DNA from 3 places in the Pseudocitrobacter sp. 2023LY-00077 genome. Region 1 is predicted to be linked to each of the others. Evidence: predicted binding sites of a transcription regulator. Region 1 holds the regulator's gene; each other region holds the start of a gene.
What was found. Region 1 encodes CRP, which controls carbon source genes, mostly activating them, when cyclic AMP is high. Its sites were predicted from a motif close to ATGTGANNNNNNTCACAT; they were not measured.

Region 1 (3,281 bases):
AACATTATGCCCCGCAGCCAGTTTCGCGGTTAATCTTACCGACTCGGGAGTTGTTCGCTATGTCTGCCAAACATCCGGTTATCGCCGTCACGGGTTCCAGCGGGGCGGGAACCACCACCACCAGCCTAGCGTTCCGCAAGATTTTCGCCCAGCTCAAACTCCATGCCGCAGAGGTGGAAGGCGACAGCTTTCATCGCTACACGCGTCCGGAAATGGACTTAGCTATTCGTAAGGCGCGCGATATGGGGCGTCATATCAGCTACTTCGGGCCGGATGCCAACGACTTCAGCCTGCTGGAACAAACGTTCCGCGAGTACGGGCACAGCGGCACCGGACAGTCGCGAAAATATCTGCATACCTATGATGAAGCCGTGCCGTGGAATCAGGTGCCGGGAACCTTTACCCCGTGGCAACCGCTGCCTGAGCCGACCGACGTGCTGTTCTATGAAGGGCTGCACGGCGGCGTGGTCACGCCGCATCATGATGTGGCAAAGCATGTCGATTTACTGGTGGGTGTGGTGCCAATCGTAAACCTGGAGTGGATCCAGAAGATGATCCGCGACACCAGCGAGCGGGGTCACTCCCGCGAGGCGGTGATGGATTCCGTGGTCCGTTCGATGGAAGATTACATCAACTACATCACCCCGCAGTTCTCGCGCACGCATCTCAACTTCCAGCGTGTGCCAACGGTCGATACCTCCGATCCCTTCGCCGCCAAAGGCATTCCGTCGCTGGATGAGAGCTTTGTGGTGATCCACTTCCGCAATCTCGATAATATCGATTTCCCGTGGCTGCTGGCGATGTTGCAGGGCTCGTTTATCTCGCATATGAATACGCTGGTAGTGCCCGGCGGCAAGATGGGGCTGGCGATGGAATTGATCATGACGCCGCTGGTGCAGCGGTTGATGGAAGGGAAGAAGATTGGGTGAAGGGTGCAGGCTGGGCCCCTCACCCCGGCCCTCTCCCGCAGGGAGAGGGAGAAAATCAGCGCAGAACCTGAACACCGCACGGTCAGTCCCCTCTCCCTGCGGGAGAGGGTTAGGGTGAGGGGTGTCTCAACTTACCCCTCCACCACCTCATAAGAATGGGTAATGTTCACCGCTTTGCCCAGCATCAGCGCCACTGAACAATATTTCTCAGCGGACAAATCCACCGCACGGGACACCGCCGCATCTTTCAGCTCTTTGCCGGTCACAATGAAGTGCAGATTAATGTGCGTGAACAGACGTGGCGCTTCTTCGCGGCGTTCAGACGTCAGTTTAACTTCACAATCGGTCACGTCGTAACGGCCCTTTTGCAGAATAGACACCACGTCGATAGCGCTACAGCCGCCCGCTGCCATCAGCACGATTTCCATCGGGCTTGGCGCTTTATCACCTGAGTTGCCATCCATCAAAATCTGGTGCCCGGAAGCCGACTCACCCAGGAAGGTTAACCCTTCAACCCATTTCACACGCGCTTGCATAATTGTCACTCCAGAGTTGCAAATTTATTGTCAGATTACGCGCACATAACAAATCTCGCAACGGAAGTAGACCTGGGTCATGCTGAAGCGAGACACCAGGAGACACACGGCAAAAGCTATGCTAAAACAGTCGGGATGCTACAGAGATACATAAACGTACTGCATGTATGCAGAGGACATCACATACTGGTCGCGACAATCTTTGACGACCAACTTCCCAGGTAGAGGGAAGGATATTATTTCAACCAGTGGCTGCCTGATTTATGCCGCTGGCGATAGCTTATAACAGAGGATAACCGCGCATGGTGCTTGGCAAACCGCAAACAGACCCGACTCTCGAATGGTTCTTGTCTCATTGCCACATTCATAAGTACCCATCGAAGAGCACGCTGATTCACCAGGGTGAAAAAGCGGAAACGCTGTACTACATCGTTAAAGGCTCCGTGGCAGTACTCATCAAGGATGAGGAAGGCAAAGAGATGATCCTTTCCTACCTCAACCAGGGCGATTTCATCGGTGAACTGGGCCTGTTTGAAGAAGGCCAGGAACGTAGCGCCTGGGTTCGGGCGAAAACCGCCTGTGAAGTGGCTGAAATCTCCTATAAGAAATTCCGTCAGCTCATCCAGGTTAACCCGGATATCCTGATGCGTCTCTCGTCTCAGATGGCGCGCCGTCTGCAGGTCACCTCTGAGAAAGTGGGCAACCTGGCGTTCCTCGACGTTACCGGTCGTATCGCGCAGACGCTGCTGAATCTGGCAAAACAGCCGGATGCTATGACCCACCCGGACGGTATGCAGATCAAAATCACCCGTCAGGAAATCGGTCAGATCGTCGGCTGCTCTCGTGAAACCGTGGGTCGTATCCTGAAGATGCTGGAAGATCAGAACCTGATCTCCGCACACGGTAAAACGATCGTCGTTTACGGCACGCGTTAATCCCGTCTGACGGCGTATTGTTCGCGCAATACGCCGTTTTTGTCTCGTATGTGGCGCAGGCTGATTTACCATCCGGAAGTCAACTATGCACTGCGGCAAACGCTGGTGTTATGTTTGCCGGTCGCCGTCGGCCTGATTCTTGGCCAGCTTCAACACGGCTTACTGTTCTCTTTAGTGCCTGCCTGCTGCAACATCGCCGGGTTGGATACTCCCCATAAACGTTTCTTCAAACGCCTGATTATCGGTGGGTCGCTGTTCGCCGGTTGCAGCCTGATTGTGCAACTGCTGTTGGCCGATGATATCCCGCTGCCGTTTATTCTCACCGGTCTGGCGATGGTGCTGGGCGTTACCGCCGAAATCAGCGCCCTGCACGGGCGATTACTTCCGGCCTCGCTAATTGCCGCGATTTTTACCCTGAGCCTGGCGGGCAATATGCCTATCTGGGAACCGTTACTGATCTACGCGCTCGGCACGCTGTGGTACGGGTTGTTCAACTGGTTTTGGTTCTGGCTGTGGCGTGAACAACCGCTACGCGAGTCGTTAAGCCTGCTTTACCGCCAACTGGCGGAGTACTGCGAAGCCAAATATAGCCTGCTGACGCAACATACCGACCCCAATACCGCCCTGCCGCCGTTGCTTAATCGTCAGCAGAAAGTGGTCGATCTGATTTCCCAGTGCTATCAGCAGATGCACATGCTGGCGGCCAATCAGCACAATGATTACAAGCGCCTGCTGCGCGCCTTCCAGATGGGGCTGGATTTGCAGGAGCACATTTCGGTGAGTCTGCACCAGCCGGAAGAGGTGCAAAAACTGGTCGAGCGCAGCCACGCCGAAGCGGTGATTCGCTGGAACGCGCAAACCGTCGCCGCGCGCCTGCGGGT
Region 2 (3,281 bases), on a different contig from region 1:
CAACGGATGCGAGAAGCAGGACGGGTTGAAATCGAGACCCAGGTGATTCGCTTTCGCCCATTCCACCCAGTTTTTAAAGTGTTCCGGCTTGATTTTGTCGCGGGAAACCGGCGTGTCGGATTCCAGATAAATAGCGTGCAGATTCAGACGTTTTGGCCCCGGGATCAGGCTCAGTGCCTGTTCCAGATCGGCACGTAATTCCGTTGCATTACGCGCTTTTCCTGGATAGTTACCCGTCGCCTGAATACCGCCGGTCAGATTGCCCTCCGGGTTTTCAAAACCGGCGACATCATCGCCCTGCCAGCAGTGCATGGATACCGGCAGGCGATCGAGCTGACGCAGGGTCTCTTCGACGTCGATGCCAATGGCGGAATAACGCTGTTTCGCCAGTTCCCAGGCTTGTTCAAGTTGAGTGGTCATGCGCAAAGCTCCTTTGTCAGTCGTTTTTGCTGAAACTGCGCAACGTAGCGGGCAATTTCATGTTCAGAATTAGGTGTAAAGGTGGTCAGGCCGTAGTTGCCGGTTACCACCTGACGGAAATCATCTACGGTGCCCAGTTCTTCCAGCGTCATCAGCTGCACGCCAATATTGCCGAGCGTGGAGGCCTCAATCGGGCCCGCCACCACCGTCACGCCGCAGGCGTCGGCACAAAGTTGGTTGAGTAAGTGGTTCTGGCAACCGCCGCCGACGACATGCAGCTGGCTGAACGGTTTGCCGCGCAGGCGCGCCAGTTCATTCAGAATGTCGGCGTAAAGCAGGGCAAGGCTGTCGAAAATACAGCGCGCCAGTTCGGCAGGGCGCTGCGGCACCGGCTGCGAGGTCTCGCGGCAGGCGGCCTGAATTTCAGCGCTCATGTTGTCCGGGTTAATAAAACGGTCTTCATTGGGGTTGATCAGGAAATGGCAGGCGCTGAGTTGTTCCGTTTCTGCAATCAATGCAGGCAGGTCAGTGATGTTCTGCTCTTTAATCACGCGCTGAAGCAGCCACAACCCCATAATGTTTTTCAGCACCCGATAACGCCCTTCTGCGCCGCCTTCGTTAGTGATATTGGCTGCCAGTGCATACTCGCTGGTATAAGGCGTGGTGCTTTCAAAGCCCATCAGCGACCAGGTACCGGAAGAGAGATAAGCGGCGTCTTTGTTTGCCAGCGGCGAAGCAATGACTGCGCTTGCCGTGTCATGGCTCGCGACGGCCACCACCGGGATTTTGTTGCCCAGCGGGCAAATCCAGTGACCAATCACGTTGCCAGGATGCGTTGGCGTACCGAACCATTTCGGCGATGCGCCGGTCCAGTTCAGCAGGTCTTCATCCCAGTTATCGGTCTGAATATTGACCAGCTGCGTGGTGGTGGCGTTGGTATATTCCCAGTTCATTTTGCCGGTCAGGCGATAGCTGAAATAATCGGGGATCAGCAGGGCATGGGCCACTTTGGCGGCGATTTCCGGCTGCTGTTCAACCAGCGCGCGTAGCTGATAGAGCGTATTAAACGGCAGGAACTGAATACCGCTGCGGCGATAGATTTGCGCTTTCCCGAGCTGTTCAATCGCCCGCGCCATCACACCGTCGGTGCGGCTGTCACGGTAGGAGACCGGCAGGCCAACGCGCTGACCGTCGCGGTTAAGCAGAACGTAATCCACGCCCCAGGTGTCGATGCCGATGCTGTCGATCAGGATGCCCTGTTCGCACACCTTGTTCAGGCCGGTGCGGATCTCCGCCTCAAGCCCGTCGATGTCCCAGGTATCAAATCCATCCTGTTTTTGCAGGCAGTTCACGAAACGGTGGATTTCGTGCAGTGAGAGTGTGTGTTGCCCGGTGTCATAGCGGGCAAGCATCACGCGTCCGCTGGATGCCCCTAAATCGACGGCCACACAATGGCGAAGAGTCATGGCTGGAGTCCTTCTTAATGTCATTGGACCCAGTCTAAGAAGCGCGTACGAACGTGACCTTCTCATCACTGACAGCAAAATGGGCGGCTGGCAAGAAAGCAAAGGTAGACGTGAGAGAGCTCACAATTTCCGCCAATTGCCCCGTATTGCGCGGGTGTGACGCTCTCCGCAATTCCCGATCTTTCCCGGCCTTTCTTGAAAAAACGACCGGGTTTGCGCCCTTTGCTGTCGAAACTTTAAGGTGAGGTCAGCCACCCCCGATTACTATCCTGATAACTTTTCTCATTTAGTGGGGGCGTTATGACCGTATTGCACAGTGTGGATTTTTTCCGTTCAGGGCGATTACCTGTAGCGATTGAACCGCGACTTCCGCAGCCCGCTTTTCCTGAGCATCATCATGATTTTCATGAAATTGTGATTGTTGAGCAGGGGACCGGTATTCATGTTTTCAATGGTCAGCCACATACCATTTGCGGCGGCACGGTCTGTTTTGTTCGCGATACGGATCGCCATCTTTATGAGCACACCGATAATCTTTGTCTGACCAATGTCCTTTATCGCTCACCGGAAGCGTTCCAGTTTCTTTCCGGGCTCGATCAACTGCTGCCGCAGGAGAAAGAGGGTAATTATCCTTCCCACTGGCGGGTGAGCCAGAGCACGCTGCAACAGGTGCGCTTTATCCTCGATCAGATGGCGCAGGTGGATGACAACATGGACGCGGCAACGCTCGCCAACCGCGAAATTCTCTTTATGCAACTGCTGGTGTTGCTGCGTCGTGGAACCCAGGTTGCGGGCAGTGTTGATAACGACGCGCGTCTGAATCAGTTGATGGCCTGGCTGGAAGATCATTTTGCGGAAGATGTTTGCTGGGAAGCGCTGGCCGAGCAGTTTTCGCTGTCGCTGCGCACGCTCCATCGCCAGCTTAAACACTCGACGGGCCTGACGCCGCAGCGTTATCTCAATCGCCTGCGTTTGATTAAGGCCCGCCATCTGCTGCGCCACAGCGACGAAAGCGTAACGGATATTGCCTACCACTGTGGCTTTGGCGACAGCAACCACTTTTCCACCCTGTTCCGCCGGGAATTCGACTGGTCACCGCGCGATATTCGCCAGGGCCGTGATGCCACCTTGCAGTAACGCGGCGGCTATCAACGTTTTCTCAGCGTAGAACTGCGACAATAGTGCGTTATAGGTCGTGAGGTATGGCTGTGTCGGGTCACTTAGTTCTGCGAAAAGAGGAATTCTTTGCCCGCCCTGGGCAAGCGGTGGCGGTCGCCGATCGTTATCCGCAAAACGTCTTTGCGGAGCATACCCATGAATTTAGCGAGCTGGTGCTGGTCTGGCGCGGAAACGGCCTGCATATGCTCAACGATCGCCCTTATCGCATCACGCGGG
Region 3 (3,281 bases), on a different contig from region 1:
TCTGAATGTGACCGATGTACGATTCCTGAATCGGCTCCAAAAATAATACCGCGCGTCACCATCTAAGAAAACTCTTAAGTTTGTTCATTTACGTTTTGTTACAACTATATTCCAGAAAAGGATTATGCCTGCGCATGTTACCGTAATGAATTATTACAGCTATATGATTTGTATGGTGAATATATTAAGGCTCATCTTTATTTGTGATCGCGTTAGCATTTTTCGTGGACGATCACATAAACCTGTTTTACTGCTTGCCAGGCATTACGTACTATTCGTAGAATAAAATGAAACAGTGGTTTATTTTTGTTTGTTTATTTTGTGAGTCAGGCAAACAGTTCAATAGCCAGTAAATTGTTTTAGATCATTTTTGCCAGTGGTGAGGCAGATTGGTTCGTGCGCAATTATCCGGCCAATCCCCGATTACGATAAAACAGGAGTTACAATGAAACAGGTTGCCGTGCTGTTAGCACCCGGGTTTGAAGAAGGTGAAGCGATCGTCACGATTGATATTCTGCGTCGTTTGCATCTTGAGGTTGAACTGGTGTCCTGCGCTGAATCGCGTGCGGTGGTGAGCTATCACGATATCCCGATGGTGGCGGATGCCACGCTTGCAGAACGCATGGATAAAATCTACGACGCTGTGATACTGCCCGGCGGGCCGCAGGGCAGTGTGAATCTCGCGGCAAATAAAGACGTGGTGAAGTTTGTCGCCGCACATGATGAAGCCGGAAAATATATTTGCCCCATTTGCTCTGCCGCCGCCCGCGTGCTGGCAGGTAACGGCCTGCTGAAAGGCCGTCGCTACGTCTGTTCTGGCGACTTATGGCAGGATATTAAAGACGGTGAGTATATTGATGCCCCGGTAGTGGAAGATGGCAACCTCATCAGCGGAAAAGGATTTGGTCATGTTTTCGATTTCGCCTTTACCGTAGCGGCGCGCTTATTAGGGGATGAGGCGCCAGTCCGCGATCACGCGGACCACATCTACTATCCGTGGTAACCCGTTAAACAAGGATTAGTTAGCTAACAATATAGATTATAATGCTATTGCCAGGGCGAATTGTCGGACAATTCGCCCTTTCTGTATGTCATTTTCTGCTAAATCCATGTATGCAACTACTGTAATTCTGCGGTGTGATGCGGCTCTCTTATGGATAAATATTTTCCCGCTATTAATGTGCTAACAACCGTATAGCAATTAACGAAACGGCTAATACGTTGTTTTACGTCCTAATTAAATTTTATAACCGATTATTTCCCTACAAATAAAAGCACAAAGGCTGGAGTATACCATGCACAAATTCACTAAAGCGCTGGCCGCCATCGGCCTGGCAGCGGTTATGTCACAATCAGCTATGGCAGAAAATTTGAAGCTCGGTTTTCTGGTGAAACAACCGGAAGAGCCGTGGTTCCAGACCGAATGGAAGTTTGCTGACAAAGCCGGCAAAGATTTGGGCTTTGACGTGATTAAAATTGCCGTGCCCGACGGCGAGAAAACTCTGAACGCCATCGATAGCCTGGCGGCTAACGGCGCGAAAGGGTTCGTTATCTGTACCCCAGACCCGAAACTGGGCTCGGCAATTATGGCGAAAGCGCGCGGCTATGACATGAAAGTGATCACCGTCGATGACCAGTTCGTTAACGCCAAAGGCAAGCCGATGGACACCGTTCCGCTGGTGATGATGGCGGCCAGTGAAATCGGCGCACGTCAGGGGCAGGAACTCTATAAAGAGATGCAAAAACGCGGCTGGGACGTGAAAGATACCGCCGTGATGGCGATCACGGCGAACGAGCTGGATACCGCGCGTCGTCGCACCACCGGCTCGCTGGATGCGCTGAAAGCCGCGGGTTTCCCGGAAAAACAGATTTATCAGGTCCCAACCAAATCTAACGATATCCCCGGCGCCTTCGATGCTGGTAACTCCATGCTGGTGCAACATCCAGGCGTGAAGCACTGGCTGATCGTCGGTATGAACGATAACACCGTACTGGGTGGCGTGCGTGCGACGGAAGGTCAGGGCTTTAAAGCGGCCGACGTCATCGGCATCGGTATCAACGGTGTGGATGCAGTGAACGAACTGTCGAAAGCACAGGCTACCGGCTTCTATGGTTCCCTGCTGCCAAGCCCGGATATTCACGGCTACAAAACCAGTGAAATGCTCTACAACTGGGTTGAGAAGGGCGTAGAGCCGCCGAAATTTACTGCGGTTACCGACGTGGTGCTGATTACCCGTGAAAACTTCAAAGAAGAACTGGCGAAAAAAGGTCTGTAAGTCGTGATGCCTCTCTCCCGGCGTTATTGCCGGGGGAGATGTGACCCTGTCATTCAGGAGTGGTTATGCAACAGTCAACCCCTTATCTCTCGTTTCGCGGCATTTCTAAAACCTTCCCGGGCGTGAAAGCGTTATCCGATATCAGCTTCGGCTGCTATGCCGGCCAGGTGCACGCGCTGATGGGCGAAAACGGCGCCGGGAAATCTACGCTGCTCAAGATTCTTAGCGGCAACTACGCGCCGACGGCGGGCACGCTAACGCTGCGCGGGCAGGATGTCGCCTTTGCGGATACCACCGCCGCGCTGAACGCTGGCGTCGCGATTATCTATCAGGAACTGCACCTGGTGCCGGAGATGACCGTCGCGGAAAATATCTACCTCGGGCAGTTGCCCAGCAAAGGCGGCATCGTTAATCGTTCGCTGCTGAACTACGAAGCCGGGCTACAGTTACAGCATCTTGGGCTCGATATCGACCCGGACACACCGCTGAAGTATCTCTCCATCGGTCAGTGGCAAATGGTGGAAATTGCCAAAGCGCTGGCCCGCAACGCGAAAGTCATCGCCTTCGACGAACCGACCAGCTCACTTTCAGCGCGTGAAATTGAGAATCTGTTCCGCGTGATCCGCGAACTGCGCAAAGAAGGCCGCGTGATCATCTATGTGTCTCATCGTATGGAAGAAATTTTTGCCCTGAGCGACGCCATCACCGTCTTTAAAGACGGACGTTATGTCTGCACCTTCAGCGATATGGAAAGAGTGAACCACGACAGTCTGGTTCAGGCGATGGTCGGGCGTGACATTGGTGACATCTATGGCTGGCAGCCACGCGAGCACGGTGCGGAGCGCCTGCGGCTGGACCAGGTCAAGGCGCCAGGCGTGCGGACACCCATTTCCCTGACGGTGCGAAGCGGTGAAATCGTCGGCCTGTTCGGGCTGGTTGGGGCCGGGCGTAGCGAACTGATGAAAGGGCTGTTTGGCGGCAACAAAATATCCAGCGGTCAGGTTT

Region 2: a site for CRP is predicted at 2,041-2,058, ahead of rhaS (HTH-type transcriptional activator RhaS). Genes of this name have one in related genera too.
Region 3: a site for CRP is predicted at 1,136-1,153, ahead of ACWWFX_RS06905 (arabinose ABC transporter substrate-binding protein). Genes of this name have one in related genera too.

Annotation. Positions count from the first base shown of each region.
Region 1 is NZ_JBSPEI010000003.1:21,744-25,024, forward strand. Features, by position in the region: gene ACWWFX_RS04545 (YheU family protein) at 1-33, shown strand, start outside; gene ACWWFX_RS04550 (phosphoribulokinase) at 60-929, shown strand; gene ACWWFX_RS04555 (OsmC family protein) at 1,061-1,465, opposite strand; gene crp (cAMP-activated global transcriptional regulator CRP) at 1,768-2,400, shown strand; gene ACWWFX_RS04565 (YccS/YhfK family putative transporter) at 2,449-3,281, shown strand, end outside.
Region 2 is NZ_JBSPEI010000020.1:55,658-58,938, forward strand. Features, by position in the region: gene rhaA (L-rhamnose isomerase) at 1-420, opposite strand, end outside; gene rhaB (rhamnulokinase) at 417-1,886, opposite strand; gene rhaS (HTH-type transcriptional activator RhaS) at 2,187-3,023, shown strand; gene rhaR (HTH-type transcriptional activator RhaR) at 3,095-3,281, shown strand, end outside.
Region 3 is NZ_JBSPEI010000004.1:112,721-116,001, forward strand. Features, by position in the region: gene ACWWFX_RS06900 (DJ-1/PfpI family protein) at 446-1,003, shown strand; gene ACWWFX_RS06905 (arabinose ABC transporter substrate-binding protein) at 1,296-2,276, shown strand; gene araG (L-arabinose ABC transporter ATP-binding protein AraG) at 2,342-3,281, shown strand, end outside.